Linked DNA regions of Bradyrhizobium diazoefficiens. The main gene of each other region encodes a partner of the protein of the gene in region 2 in a complex. Links are inferred from orthologs where the notes say so. Each region holds a gene or a part of one and is shown on either strand. Other genes may lie near its edges.

The links. Proteins that work in one complex are often made in the same cells at the same time.
Region 1: the proteins of dnaG (region 2) and JJB99_RS21865 are in contact, whole or in part, in a crystal structure (PDB 2R6A), measured with the Geobacillus stearothermophilus proteins. The link is inferred for Bradyrhizobium diazoefficiens from one-to-one orthologs. Residues at the interface, in WP_049624496.1 of Geobacillus stearothermophilus: Lys456, Leu457, Leu458, Pro459, Ala460, Asn463, Ala464, Leu467, Leu535, Leu536, Ile537, Ala538, Gln544, Glu545, Asp548, Tyr549, His552; in WP_033016901.1 of Geobacillus stearothermophilus: Ser13, Glu15, Ala16, Gln18, Glu91, Leu92, Asp94, Ala95, Val96, Pro97, Thr98, Ala99, Ala100, Asn101, Tyr104, Tyr105, Ile108.

Annotation. Positions count from the first base shown.
Region 1 is NZ_CP067100.1:4,575,213-4,582,046, forward strand. The notes cover bases 1,610-4,464. They hold JJB99_RS21865 (replicative DNA helicase), read left to right. Parts: upstream 1,610-2,211; coding sequence 2,212-3,717; downstream 3,718-4,464. Other genes in these bases: alr (alanine racemase), read left to right, coding at 3,764-4,464. In the rest of the region: JJB99_RS21860 (SAM-dependent methyltransferase), read left to right, coding at 203-1,453; more of alr, read left to right, coding at 4,465-5,041; JJB99_RS21875 (hypothetical protein), read right to left, coding at 5,054-5,272; JJB99_RS21880 (exodeoxyribonuclease III), read left to right, coding at 5,313-6,083; JJB99_RS21885 (FadR/GntR family transcriptional regulator), read left to right, coding at 6,331-6,834. UniProt on the Escherichia coli protein: The main replicative DNA helicase, it participates in initiation and elongation during chromosome replication. Travels ahead of the DNA replisome, separating dsDNA into templates for DNA synthesis.
Region 2 is NZ_CP067100.1:1,519,635-1,526,492, forward strand. The notes cover bases 3,980-6,858. They hold dnaG (DNA primase), read left to right. Parts: upstream 3,980-4,355; coding sequence 4,356-6,362; downstream 6,363-6,858. Other genes in these bases: rpoD (RNA polymerase sigma factor RpoD), read left to right, coding at 6,739-6,858. In the rest of the region: JJB99_RS07255 (LVIVD repeat-containing protein), read left to right, coding at 1-160; JJB99_RS07260 (hypothetical protein), read left to right, coding at 163-702; JJB99_RS07265 (LysE family translocator), read left to right, coding at 750-1,370; JJB99_RS07270 (DUF3592 domain-containing protein), read left to right, coding at 1,450-2,433; JJB99_RS07275 (N-formylglutamate amidohydrolase), read right to left, coding at 2,430-3,236; JJB99_RS07280 (gamma-glutamylcyclotransferase family protein), read left to right, coding at 3,434-3,832. UniProt on the Escherichia coli protein: RNA polymerase that catalyzes the synthesis of short RNA molecules used as primers for DNA polymerase during DNA replication.

The DNA.
Region 1 (6,834 bases), 3.1 Mb from region 2 along the record:
CGCGAATGGAAGCAGGCTCCGCGCGCAAGGATGTGATTAAGCGATTTTGGAATATCGGCTTTGAATACCGTGCAATAGCGGGGCAGGAACATCTTCCTTACATTTACATGCAAACGCATAGGAACCAGAGCGGGACCTGAGCGTCAGATGTGAAAGCCGGGTTGGTCGCATCTCTTCGGGTTGGCTCGAGAGGAAGGTGTCGATGGACCGATTGTTGCGTAGATTCCTGTCTCAATTCATCCGGCGCGGGTCGATGACGGTGACCAGCGCCAGCGGATCCAGATTCACCGTCGGCGATGGCTCCGGCGAGCCGGTCGCGGTACGCTTCGTCACCGCGGACGCCGAGCGGAAAATCTTCATCAATCCCGAGCTCGGGCTCGGCGAGGCCTATATGGACGGCGAGTTCGTCGTCGAGCGCGGCACCATAGCTGATGCCCTCGCCATCCTGCTCGATCAACCCGACCCGTTGCCGCAGTGGGCAAAGCCGTGGTGGCATCTGCGGTATCTGACGCGGCACCTCAAGCAATTCAATCCGCGCTCGCGCTCGCGCCGCAACGTCGCCCATCACTACGATCTCGACGCCAGGCTCTATTCGCTCTTCCTCGATGCCGACAAGCAATACAGCTGCGCCTATTTCGAGACGCCGGAGACCACGCTCGACGATGCACAGCTCGCCAAGAAGCGGCACATCGCAGCAAAGCTGCTAGTTGGAAGCGGCCAACGCGTGCTCGACATCGGTTGCGGCTGGGGCGGGCTCGGGCTCTACCTCGCCGAGATCGCCGGCACTGACGTCACCGGTATCACGCTATCAACAGAGCAGTTGCAGGTCGCCAATTCACGTGCCGCCGAAAAGGGCCTGAGTGGATCGGCCAGATTCCTGCTCGAGGACTATCGCGACATTGACGGGCCGTTCGACCGCATTGTCTCTGTCGGCATGTTCGAGCATGTCGGAGCGAGGTTCTACGACACCTACTTCCGCCGCTGCGCCAAACTGCTGAGCGAAGACGGCGTCATGCTGCTGCACTCGATCGGCCGCTCGCAGGGACCGGATTCGACCAATCCGTGGATCGCCAAGTACATCTTTCCCGGCGGCTACATCCCCGCATTGTCCGAGGTGCTGCCGGCGATCGAACGCGCGGGCCTCCTGGTCTGCGATATCGAGATCCTGCGCCTGCATTATGCCGAGACCCTGAAGGCCTGGCGGGAGCGCTTCATGGCGCGGCGCGAGGAGGCCGTGCAGCTCTACGACGAGCGCTTCGCGCTGATGTGGGAGTTTTATCTCGCAGCCTGCGAGATGACCTTCCGCAAGCAGGCCATGATGAATTTCCAGATCCAGCTGACCAAGCGCCAAGGCGTGGTGCCGATGACCCGCGACTACATCGCGCGCGAGGAAGCCCGGCTGCGGGCGCTCGAAGGCGGCGCCAAGCCCAGGCTGAAACTGGCTGGTGAATAAGTCTTAGTGACGCAGGGTCGAGATCGGGGAGGACCGGAAAGACGCAGTCAATGCCAACTGCGCCCGCAGTTCCACAATGACCTCGGGTGCGACCGGCTGGCGGCGGATCTCCGGGCGTTCGGCGTGCTGCATCGCGGCAATCAGGCCTGACAGCCAAAGCCGGGTACCGGCCTCGCTTCGCCACCGATGGTGCTGCCGTTCTGGCCGCATAGCTGCCTCGTTCCCTTATTGGCGGGTTGCGGGAGACAACCCCCTGCCCGTCTGCCCGTTCCGGACATGCCCCGAAAGAATCCGGGGAGATGTGATCTGCTTCACATTGGTCTGGTCGGCTCTGGCTTAGACCGGCGCCATGAGCAAAGAGACCCAAACCTCATTCGACGTGCAGGACGACCTCCGCACCGATTACGCCCTGATCGCCACCGGCGTCGGAGCGGCCCTGGTAGCGCTGGTCTACCTCCTGCTGGTCTGAAACCGACCCGAGAGCTCCCAGCATGCGCTTTTCCGCGTGCTTCTCGATACGTCTGCGCCCCAATCCATAAGGTTCATGATTTCAGGATTTTTCCGCGGCATGGTCGCGGCCGCCTCCGGGACGGGCGGAGTTCCACAAAAATCAGTCAAGCACGGCGCATGCTGCGGCCGCTAATCATCCACCGCTTTTAAGATCGGTTGATAGCGGCGAGCTTTTACTTCCGCTTCGGCCGGAGGCGGCGCTTTATCCCGGCCCCGCATCCGCCCCAGAAAATTGCTATCGCTCGACCATGGCCCTGACTGATTCGAACGTTCTCAAACTCGCGCCCGAGCCCGGAACTCCCGCCTATCGGAGCGCACCGCACAATATCGAGGCGGAACAGAGCCTTCTGGGCGCGATCCTGGTCAACAACGATGCCTTCTACCGCGTCTCCGACTTCCTGGAGCCGAAGCATTTCTTCGAGCCGCTGCATCAGACCATCTATGAGACCGCCGGCAGCCTGATCCGGATGGGCAAGATCGCGACGCCCGTGACGCTGAAGACGTTCCTGCCCGCCGACACCGATGTCGGCGGCATGACCATCGGGCAATATCTGGCGCGCCTCGCCGCCGAAGCGACCACCATCATCAATGCCCAGGACTATGGCCGCACCGTCTACGACCTGTCGCTCAGGCGCGATCTGATCGGGATCGGCGAGGACATGGTCAATGTCGCCTATGATGCGCCAGTCGATTTCCAGCCCCGCGCGCAGATCGAGGATGCCGAGCGAAAGCTTTACGAGCTCGCTGAATCCGGCCGCTATGACGGCGGCTTCCAGAAATTCTCGCAGGCGCTGACGGTCGCGGTCGATCTCGCGGCGAAAGCATTCCAGCGCGACGGAAAGCTGTCGGGCATCTCCACCGGCCTGCGCGACCTCGACACCAAGATGGGCGGCTTGCAGCAGTCCGACCTCATCATCGTTGCGGGCCGCCCCGGCATGGGCAAGACGTCGCTGGCGACCAATATCGCCTACAACGTCGCACAGGCCTATGTGGGCGAACTCCAGGCCGACGGCACCATGAAGGCCGCCAATGGCGGCGTGATCGGCTTCTTCTCCTGCGAAATGTCGGCCGACCAGCTCGCCACCCGTATCGTGGCGGAGCGCACCGGCATCCCCTCCTCCCACATCCGTCGCGGCGGCATCACGGAAGCCGATTTCGAGAAGATCCGCCAAGTCTCCATCGAGCTGCAGTCGCTGCCGTTCTATGTCGACGCGACCGGCGGCCTTTCGATCGCGCAGCTGATGGCGCGGGCGCGCCGGCTGAAGCGGCAGAAGGGGCTCGATCTCCTCGTGATCGACTACATCCAGCTCTTGTCCGGCTCGGGCAAGCGCGCCAGCGACAGCCGCGTGCAGGAAATCACCGAGATCACCACCAGCCTGAAGGCGCTGGCCAAGGAGCTCAACGTTCCCGTGATTGCACTGTCGCAGCTCTCGCGCCAGGTGGAATCGCGCGACGACAAGCGGCCGCAGCTCTCCGACTTGCGTGAATCGGGCTCGATCGAGCAGGACGCCGACGTCGTGCTGTTCGTGTTCCGCGAGGAATATTACCTCGCGATGAAGGAGCCGCGCCCCGGCACCGAGGAACACGCCAAATGGCAAGCCGATATGGAGCGTACGGCGGGGCGCGCCGAAGTCATCATCGGCAAGCAGCGCCATGGTCCGACCGGCACGGTCGAGCTGCACTTCGACGCCTCGGTCACGCGCTTCGGCGACCTCGCGCATGACGGCCAGATCCCGGATCGCAGCGATTACTGAGTTCCTTGAACAGAAACGCCCTCTTGCGTAAAACGGCGCCATGACGATGGCGTCCGACCCGAAACTGATCCCGCAATCCGGCCTTCTCTCCGCGGAGGCCAATCAGGCTGCCGCGCTCGCCAGCTTCGGCGGCGTGCTCACCGTCGACCTCGACGCGATCATCGCCAACTGGCGCAAGCTCGAGAAGACGGCGGTGCCGGCCGAATGTTCGGCGGTGATCAAGGCCGATGCCTATGGCTGCGGCGCCGAGCAAGTCGCGCGGGCGCTGAACAAGGCCGGCTGCAAGACCTTTTTCGTCGCCACCATCGAGGAAGCCCGCAAGGTGCGTGGTGCCGTGCCGGAGGCCGCGCTCTACGTGCTCGGCGGCTATTTCCAGAACACCGGCGAGCACTATGCCAGGATCAACTGCCGGCCGGTGATCGGCGATCTCAACGAGCTCGCCGAGTGGGACGTGTTCTGCCGCCGCACCGGCTGGTCCGGCGGCGCCGCGATTCACATCGACACCGGCATGAACCGGCTCGGGCTGACGCTGTCGGAGGCGCAGGCCATCATCCCCCGCATCAATGCCGGCGATCATGGCATCACGCTGGTGATGAGCCATCTGGTCTCGGCCGAGCAGCTCAACAGCCCGGTGAACGCGAAACAGCTCGCTTCCTTCCGCGCCATCGCCAGCGAATTCTCCGGCGTGCCGGCCTCCCTCGCCAATTCCTCCGGCATCTTCCTGGGCGCGCCCTTCCAGTTCGACCTGGTACGGCCGGGCGCGGCGCTGTACGGCGTCAATCCGACGCCGGAGGCCGACAATCCGATGCAGCAGGTGGTCGACCTCAAGGCGCGCATCGTGCAGGTCCGCAATGTCGAGCGCGGCGACACCGTCGGCTATGGCGGCACCTGGAGCGCACGGCGGCCGACCAAACTGGCGATCATCGCGGTCGGCTATGCCGACGGCTATTTCCGCGCCGCCAGCTCGAACGACGGCACCCGCGGCGCCGAGGTGGTCGTCGCAGGCAAACGCTGCCCCGTCGCGGGCCGCGTCTCCATGGACTTGATCGCGATCGACATCACCGATCTGCCGCCGAACGCGGCGCGACGCGGGCATATGGTCAGCCTGCTCGGCGAAGGCATTACCGTCGACGAGCTCGCGCATCATTTCGGCACGATCGGCTATGAGGTGCTGACCAGCCTCGGCCGCCGCTACGCCCGAGTCTACAAGGGCGGCAACGTGGCGGAGCCGCTGGCAAAGCCGGCGCAGGCGGAGGCGGCCGAACAGCCGCCCTCACCGCCTCGGGTCGAGCAGCCGGCAAATCCGCCACCGCTGCCGAGCTGATCTATCGGCCGCTTACTTCTTCTTCCTGTTGTCCAGTGCCGCCTTGCAGGTGGCGCTGAGCTGATCGCGCTTGCCATTGAGGCATGCGACGATGCCGCCGCCCGGCGCGATGCCGGCGCAGAATTTGTCATAGTCCGCCTTGCACGCACCGCGCGGATCGGACGATTGTGCCGAAGCGACACCGGAGAACGCGACAGCGGCGACGATGGCGGCAAAGCTCAACTTGGACATTGTATCTCCGGTATGGGGCGGCAGGAGCCGGTAGCTCTACATGAAGATTGCGACATTCAACATCAACAACATCAACCGCCGCCTGCCCAATCTGCTGGCCTGGCTGCGCACAGCGAAGCCTGATGTCGTCGCGCTTCAGGAGTTGAAGGCAAGTGATGGCGAATTTCCGGCGGCCGCGATCGAAAAGGCCGGCTATGGTGCGGTGTGGCGCGGACAGAAGACCTGGAACGGCGTCGCCATCCTCGCCCGCAACGTCGAGCCTGTGCTAACCCGCGACCGCCTGCCGGGTAAGCCTGAAGATCGCGAAGCGCGCTACATTGAGGCCGCCGTGCGCGGCATCATCGTCGCCAGCATCTACCTTCCCAACGGCAATCCGCAGCCGGGGCCGAAATTCGACTACAAGCTCGACTGGTTCGCGCGGCTCAAGCGCCACGCCAAGACCCTCATCAAGCAGGATCTGCCCGTGGTGCTCGCCGGCGACTACAACGTCGCGCCCACCGAGATCGACATCTATCCGACGCGCTCATGGGACAAGGATGCGCTGATCCAGCCGAAGAGCCGCGCGGCCTTTGCCTCGCTCGTCGCACACGGCTGGTGCGACGCGATCCGCGAGCTGCATCCGGACGAGCGCATCTATACCTTCTGGGACTACAAGCGGAACCGCTGGCCGCGCGATGCGGGCCTGCGGCTCGATCATCTGCTGCTCAGCCCTGCCCTCGCCCCGCGCCTCGCCAAGGCCGGCGTCGACAAGACGGTCCGCGGCGAAGATGGCGCGAGCGATCACGCGCCGGCGTGGGTGGTGTTGCGGTAACGGCCCTCACCACAAATTCTTCGGCCCTTCCCGCGCAAGTGAGCGTGCGGACCGTGCGGGGTCTTAGGGCGGCCCAACAAAATACGAAAACAACCCCATGCACAGTAGCCGGCACGAGCCGATTCAATGGCTTGGCACACGCCGCGCGAAGAATCCCTCCCTCGGTCAGCTCGATCTTCGCCCTCTTGACCTTCGCCTCTTGGTCAGCATACTGGCATGACCAAGATCAGACCAAACCGGGACGGGGATGGAGCTCAAGCGAGCCGCCGAAGGCGAAAAAGGCTTCGAGAAAGTGTTCGCCTTCCTGCGCGAGCGCCTGCTCGCGGGCTCGCTCAAGCCCGGTGACCGCCTGATTTCCGAGCGCGAGCTGGCGACGCTTCTCGGGGTCAGCCGGCCGATCGTCCGCGAGGCTCTGCGCGCCCTCACCGTGCTTGGGATCGTCGAGATCCGCGACCGCATCGGCACCGTCGTGACCCGCCCTGATGTCTCGGTGCTGAATGACTTCTTCACCTTTGCGCTGGCCCAGCAGGCGGACATGCTCGACGACGTCATGCAGGCGCGCGTCGCGATCGAATGCCAGGCGATCCGCCTCACCTGCGAGCGCGCCAACATTGCCGATTTCGAACGCCTCCAGCGCGCGCTCGCCAAGATCGGCGAGACGATCGACGAGCCGGATGCAGGGGGCATGGCCGATTTCGAATTCCACCGCGCCATCGTCGTAGCCTCGCATTCGGAGACGCTGACGGTGCTG
Region 2 (6,858 bases):
GGTCGAGGGCGGCGAGCGCTGCAAGGTCGCGATCCAGACCAACAATGTCGAGACCGACGAGCGCGGCTACATCTACATCGTCGACCGTGCCAACACCGGCCTGCATATCCTCGAACTGACCGGACCCGCGCGCGCCGTCGCCGGCCTGCCGAAGAATTGACGATGCGGCGCGGGGCGATCGCGGCTCTGGTGATCGGCCTCGGCGCGTTTGGCGTTGGCGCCCATCAACTTGCGCCGCGATCCGCGGAAGAGACGGCACATTGGCGCGAAATCGCCTGGCCGTTCCCGCGCGATGGCTGGCCCGCCGGACGGGCGTTCCGTTGCGACGGTGTTTGTGCCGGCGCCGAGCTCTACATGCGCGCCAAGCGCGGCTTCTGCAATTGCGATCGCGGGGTTGCCGATGACGACGAGGTCGATCGTGTTGCCGACATCGATCTGATCAGTCCGCGCTTTGCGGCCGCCGCGCCGGGTGAGGAAGTGGGAATCGGCGAGATGCGCGGCCGCGCGAGGCGCTACGATCTCGAGATGCCCGGCGAGGCCCGTCACACCGCGATCGGCATTGCCCTCTCGCGCCGGTGCGATCTCTTCGTTGCGACGGCGCAGGGAGGTGGGGAGGCAAGCGCGGTGCAGCGCGCGGCGCTGGCGTTCCTCGAAACCCAGGAGATCAAGACATGGGTGACGGCGGCGCTGGACGGACAGTGAGTGTCATGCATTAATACCGCAAGACCGCCCCGAGCCGAGTCCTCCCCATGATGTCCACGCAAGCCTATCTCGCCTTTGTCGCCGCCTGCATCGCCCTGGCGCTGCTGCCTGGGCCGATCGTCACCCTCGTCATCGCCAACGGCCTGCGCCACGGCACGCGTGCGGCGCTGACCAATGTCGCGGGCGCGCAAGCCGGCCTTGCGATCGTCATCGGCGTCGTCGCGGTCGGCCTGACCTCGCTGATGGCGACGATGGGCTACTGGTTCGACTGGGTGCGCTTTGCCGGCGCCGCCTATCTGGTCTGGCTCGGCATCAAGCTGATCTGGGCGCCGGTCGAAGGCGTCAGTGTCGACGAGCCTCCGGCGCCGCCGCGGGGCGGTTTCTTCCTGCAAGGCTTTCTGGTGCTGCTGTCGAATCCGAAGGTGCTGGTGTTCTTCGGCGCCTTCATCCCGCAATTCATGGACATGAACCAGCCGCACTTTCCGCAAGTCGCGTTGCTCGGCGCCACCTTCATGGTGACCGCGGTGATGACCGACGCGCTCTATGCCATCGCGGCTGGGCGCGCGCGAAAATTCTTCTCGGCCCGGCGCACCCGGCTGATGTCGCGGATCTCCGGCGGCTTCATGATCGGCGGCGGCATCTGGCTGGCGCTGACCAGGGCGAAATAAACCTCTTCACCGATTTGGGTTGAACCCTTTGCGGCGGCGATGCGTCCAATCGGCATTGCCGCCGACGAGGGATTTTGCCGTGCCCGATCTGCCCTGGACCGTCTATGCGATGTTGCTCTCACCGCTTGGGCTCCTCCTCGTTGCCGCAATCATCAAGACCTGGCAGGCCCGCGAGGCGCGAGGCTGGTTGCAGGCACCCGGCAAGGTCGTCATCTCGGCGGCGGAGGTGCGTGAAATCCGGGTGTTCGACGACGATCGCGAAGAGCGCTTTCGGCTCGAGAGCCGCAATTTCGCGAACGTGACATACGAATATTCCGTCGGCGGCCGAAAGCTGCGCAATAACCGCATTCTGATCGGCGAGGATCGCGGTAACTTCGAGGTCGCCGAGCATCTCGAGAAATATCCCGCCGGCAGCACCGTCACCGTCTATTACAATCCGCGCCATCCCGATCAGGCGGTGCTGGAGCGCGATCCGCCGAAGGGCCTGTGGGGATGTCTCGGCATCGGTACGGCGATCGTGCTCGTCATCGTGTTCGGCTCGGCGTTCGGTCTCAAGCAAAGCTACGACGTCCTCGCACACCACATCGCCCGTCCTGACCTCGCAGGACTCGTCGTCGGCTTCGGCGCGTTCGGCGTCGCCATTGCGCTGATGGGACTTGCCGTGCGGCGGAAGGCCTCGCTGGCAACGCGCTGGCCGGTGGTGTCGGGCAGGATCAAAGTGTCGGCGATGGAGCAATTTCGCGAGGCGAGCGAACCCGGAGAAACTCTCGGTCGCGAGATGTCCGGCAAGCGGGTGACCTACAGCTACAGGTACCAGAACGTCAGCTACACCAACGAGTGCGCACGCGTTGCGACCGGATCGTCGTCGGATCCCGGCAAGATGCTCGACAAGCTGCTGTCGCGCTACCGTGACGGTGCCACCGTCCGGGTCAGCGTCAATCCCGACAACCCGGCCGAAGCAACGCTGGACCCGCGCGGCGACGGTCGCGTCGCCTTCGTACTGTGGGGCATCGCCGCGATCTTCGCCGCGCTCGCGCTGTTCGTTGCGACCCGCGGAAGCTAATCGACCAGCCTCTCCGCCCTTAACTCCGCCTCGATCTCCGCAAAAATCCGCGCCAGCCGCTCGGCCCATTGCCGCTGGCCGGACTGGTCGGCAATGAGATCCTGGCGGATCTCGATGCCGGTGTTGACGAGGCCGCGGGCTTCGCCGTGGACGGGAATGGTGTAGTCGCTGAGATCGCTGACCGCATAAGGCTCGTTGTCGCCGACGACGAGATCGCCCTCGGCGCGCAGATGTTTCAGCAAGAGCTGCGGCAGCACGGTGTCGCGGTTGTACAGCGCGCCGATATGCCAGGGCCGCGCGACGCCGGCATAGACGGGCGTGAAGCTGTGCAGCGACACCAGCACCGTCGGCCGCTTGTCATGCAGGCGGCGATCGATCGCGGCATCGATGCGGTGATGATAGGGATCGAAGATCTCGCGCCGCCGTGCCGCGCGCTCGCCCTCGGTGATGCCCGCGTTGCGCGGGATCGCCGTCGCCTCTGAGATCACGGAGATCGAGCTTGCAACACCGGGCGAGCGGTTGCAGTCGATCACGAGCCGCGAATAGCGCTGCGCGATCAGATGCGCATCCAGCATCCTGGCTAGCCGCTCGGCGACGCCGGCAATGCCGATGTCCCAGGCGATGTGCCTGACGAGCTCGCTTTCGGCAAGGCCGAGATTGCCGAGGGCCCGCGGCAGCGCCCGACCGTAGTGATCCGAGGTGAGCAGGAACGGCGATTTGCCGTCCGCGTTCACCTCATGCACCGGTAGAATGTCCCCCTCGCCGAGGAGTTGATCGGCCGTGTCGACTGCGTCCAACGTCATTCCTGATTGCCTAAGCAAGATGCCATTGCCCCCCGAAATCAGGCAGGAACCGCCTATCCGAAATTGATCCAGCTTGCCGGACGATGCCGCCGCTCGCGATTCATCTCAAGACCGAATATCGCGCGCTCCCGCCCTTTCCTTGGCCGAGATTTGCGGCGCCGCTGTCGCTTCGTTCGATTGGCGGTTATAGACACGTCATGACCTCCGATCGTCTCTTCGTCTACGGCACCCTGATGCGGGGCTTCGACCATCCGATGGCGCGGCTGCTCGCGGGCCACGCGGATTTCCTGGGCGAAGCGACCTGCCACGGCCGGCTCGTTCTTGTGAAGCATTATCCGGGCCTGCTGTTGTCGGATGCCGCCTCGGACATCGTTCACGGCGAGCTGTTTCACCTGCGCGTGCCCGAGGAGCTGCTGGCCGAGCTCGACATGTATGAGGCCTGCGGCGAAGGCTTTCCGGAGCCGACCGAATATCTGCGCCGGCTGATCGACGTGACATTGCTTGATGGCACCGCGGAGAAGGCCTGGACCTACGTCTACAACTGGCCTGTCACCGATCTGCCGCACATCGTCTCCGGTCGCTTTCTGGAGCATTGACGGCGGATGCTTGCTTCACCTTGCCCCGCTTGCGGGGAGAGATTTGCATCGAAGATGCAATCCGGGTGAGAGGGACAGGTTCTGTCGACGACCTCACGTGCGGAGAGAAAGCCCCTTACCCAACCCTCTCAGCGCGAGCGAAGCTCGTCGCGGGCCCCGTAAGAACGGGGCGAGGGGGCGCACCGCCATAGGGCAAGCAATTCGATCATTACGTCAACAGCATTTCCTTCACGACCCGCGCATCAACCTCGTGCTCGACGTAAGTCCATTCCTCAGTCCGCCGCAGCATCCCCACCAGCTTCTCGAACAGCGAGCATGTGCGGGGGCGTATTCGAACCAGGTCAGGAAATCGAACGGGCCGCCGAAGCGGGAACCGGCGGCGTTCAAGTGGCTCTGACGGGACGAGGGCCTGTGCATAGGTCGAATAACCCGGATAACCCGCCTAAACCTGACTTCTGGCGCCGCCGCACCTATATCCCTGATCCTTCGCCCGACTCACCCCGGTTTGCGCTACACCCACATCATGCGCTTCACGCCCCAATTCCTCGACGAGCTGCGTGCCCGGCTTTCGGTCTCCGAGGTCGTGGGCAAGCGCGTCAAGCTGAAGAAGGCGGGGCGGGAGTGGAAAGGGCTGTCGCCGTTCCAGCAGGAGAAGACGCCGTCGTTCTATGTCAACGACCAGAAGGGTTTTTACCACGACTTCTCCTCCGGCAAGCACGGCGACATCATCACCTTCGTGATGGAGACCGACGGCCTGCCGTTCGCCGAAGCCGTCGAGCGGCTCGCGGGCATGGCGGGCCTGCCGCTGCCGGCGGTGACGCCGGATGCGGCGCGGCAGGAGCAGCGGCGCAAGTCGCTGCATGAGGTCATGGACCTCGCCGCAAAATTTTTTGCGGAGACGCTGGCCTCGCGTGTCGGTGCCAAGGCGCGCGGCTATCTTGCCGACCGCGCGATCTCGCAGGCCGCGCAATTGCAGTTCCGGCTCGGCTATGCGCCGCCCGACCGCTTCGCGCTGAAGGAGCATCTCGGCGAGCTCGGAATCTCCGTCGAGGACATGGTCGAGACCGGCCTGCTGGTGGCCGGCGACGACATTCCCGTTCCTTACGACCGCTTCCGCGACCGCGTGATGTTTCCGATCACGGATTTGCGCGGCCGCGTCATCGCCTTTGGCGGACGCGCGCTGGAGAAGGACGTTCCGGCCAAATATTTGAACTCGCCGGAGACGCCGCTCTTCCACAAGGGCGACAACCTCTACAACCACCAGACCGCGCGCAAAGCCACCCATGATGGCGGCGCGCTGATCGTGGTCGAAGGCTATGTCGACGTCATCGCCATGGTGACGGCTGGTTTTGCAGGCGCCGTCGCGCCGCTCGGCACCGCGCTGACCGAAAGCCAGCTCGCGCTGCTCTGGAAGATGGCGGACGAGCCGATCCTCTGCTTCGACGGCGACCGCGCCGGGCAGAAGGCGGCCTATCGTGCTGCGGACCTTGCCCTGCCGTTCCTCGCGCCCGGCAAGAGCCTGCGCTTTGCGCTGCTGCCGGAGGGGCAGGACCCCGACGATCTCGTCCGCTCCGGCGGCCGTGGCGCAATCGAAGAGGTGATCGCAGCAGCGCGCCCGCTCGCCGACGTGATCTGGTCGCGCGAGCTCGAAGGCGGCAATTTTGCCACGCCTGAGCGCCGCGCCGCGCTGGAGGCGCGCATCAAGGAGCTCGCGAGCGGCATCCGCGACGAGGTGGTGCGTCGCTATTATCGCGACGATTTTGCCGACCGGCTTCAGCGCACTTTCGCCCCCGAGGGTGGGCGCGGCGGCTTTGGCGGCCGAGGCAATTTCCGCCCCGGCGGCGGCCGCCCGTTCCAGCCGAGGGGCGGGGGGGCTGCGAATCGATTCGGTGGCCAGGGGTTCGGAGGCCGCCGCGGCCCGCCCGGTCCGACCCTTTTGCCCTCCGGCCCCTACCAGGCGGCAAGCCCTCAGCTGGCGGCGAGCCCGATCATGCGCGGCCAGCGCAGCGCCATCTCCCGCCGGGAGGCCCTGATCCTGCAATGCCTGATCAATCATCCCTGGCTGCTGCACGAGCACCTCGAGGAGGTCGCCGCCCTGGAGCTGGCCCATCCCGAGGCCCACAAGCTCAGGGCCGGCATCATCGCCGCTTTCGCCAACGACCATCACCATTCGCCGGACCCCGAGGAGCAGGCCGAGAAGATGCGCGGCGATCTCCAAAAGGGCGGATTTTCGCAGGTCCTTCAAAGGGTTGAGAATTCCATCACCACCGCGGCGGTGTTTGGCGCCCGCGAGGGCGCGGCGCAGGACGACGTTCTCGCCACCTGGCACCAGCTCGTTGCCTTGCATCGGCAATACCATTCACTACTTAGAGAGCTGAAAGACGCCGAGCTGGCCTTGGGGGAGGATCCCAGCGAGGCCAGTTTGGCGTGGCTGCGTGACGTCAAGGCCCGGCTGGCCGAGGTCGACGGTACCGAGGCCCTGATCGAGGGTTTTGGCGAGCTGTCGGGCCGGTTCCAGAAGAGCGTGTGATGAAAGAATCATGCGGACGGCCGGGCTCGGCGCCGCTAAAAGACTCGCCAAATCCAAGGTTTGGCGGCAAAAACAGGGTTAATCGAGGCTTAACGGTCTTGTAGCACTTTGGCCCAGAGGCGGCCGCAGGCAGAACAGACGCGTCAGGAATGAATCCGCGCAATCGCTGTTGGCATTACACCTGCATCCGCTGCGACAAAGAGGCTCACGAAGCGTTAGGCAAATCCGGCGAGAGAGAGTTGGGGGTGGCGAGAGATGTGCGCGCCGCCCTTTCCGTGTCGAGAGCTGCCGAAGCGAGAGCATCGAGCAACAGGTTCAAGTGAATTCACGTGGGGCGCGGCGATCGTCTCGCATGAAGCGCGTTTAGGAGCAATGGATGGCCACCAAGGCAAAGACGCTGCAGGCGAAGGACAAGGAAAAAGACGACAAGGCAGCGGATGCTCCGGAGAAGGATTCCCAGGACGCGCCCTCGCCGTTGCTCGATCTGTCCGACGCG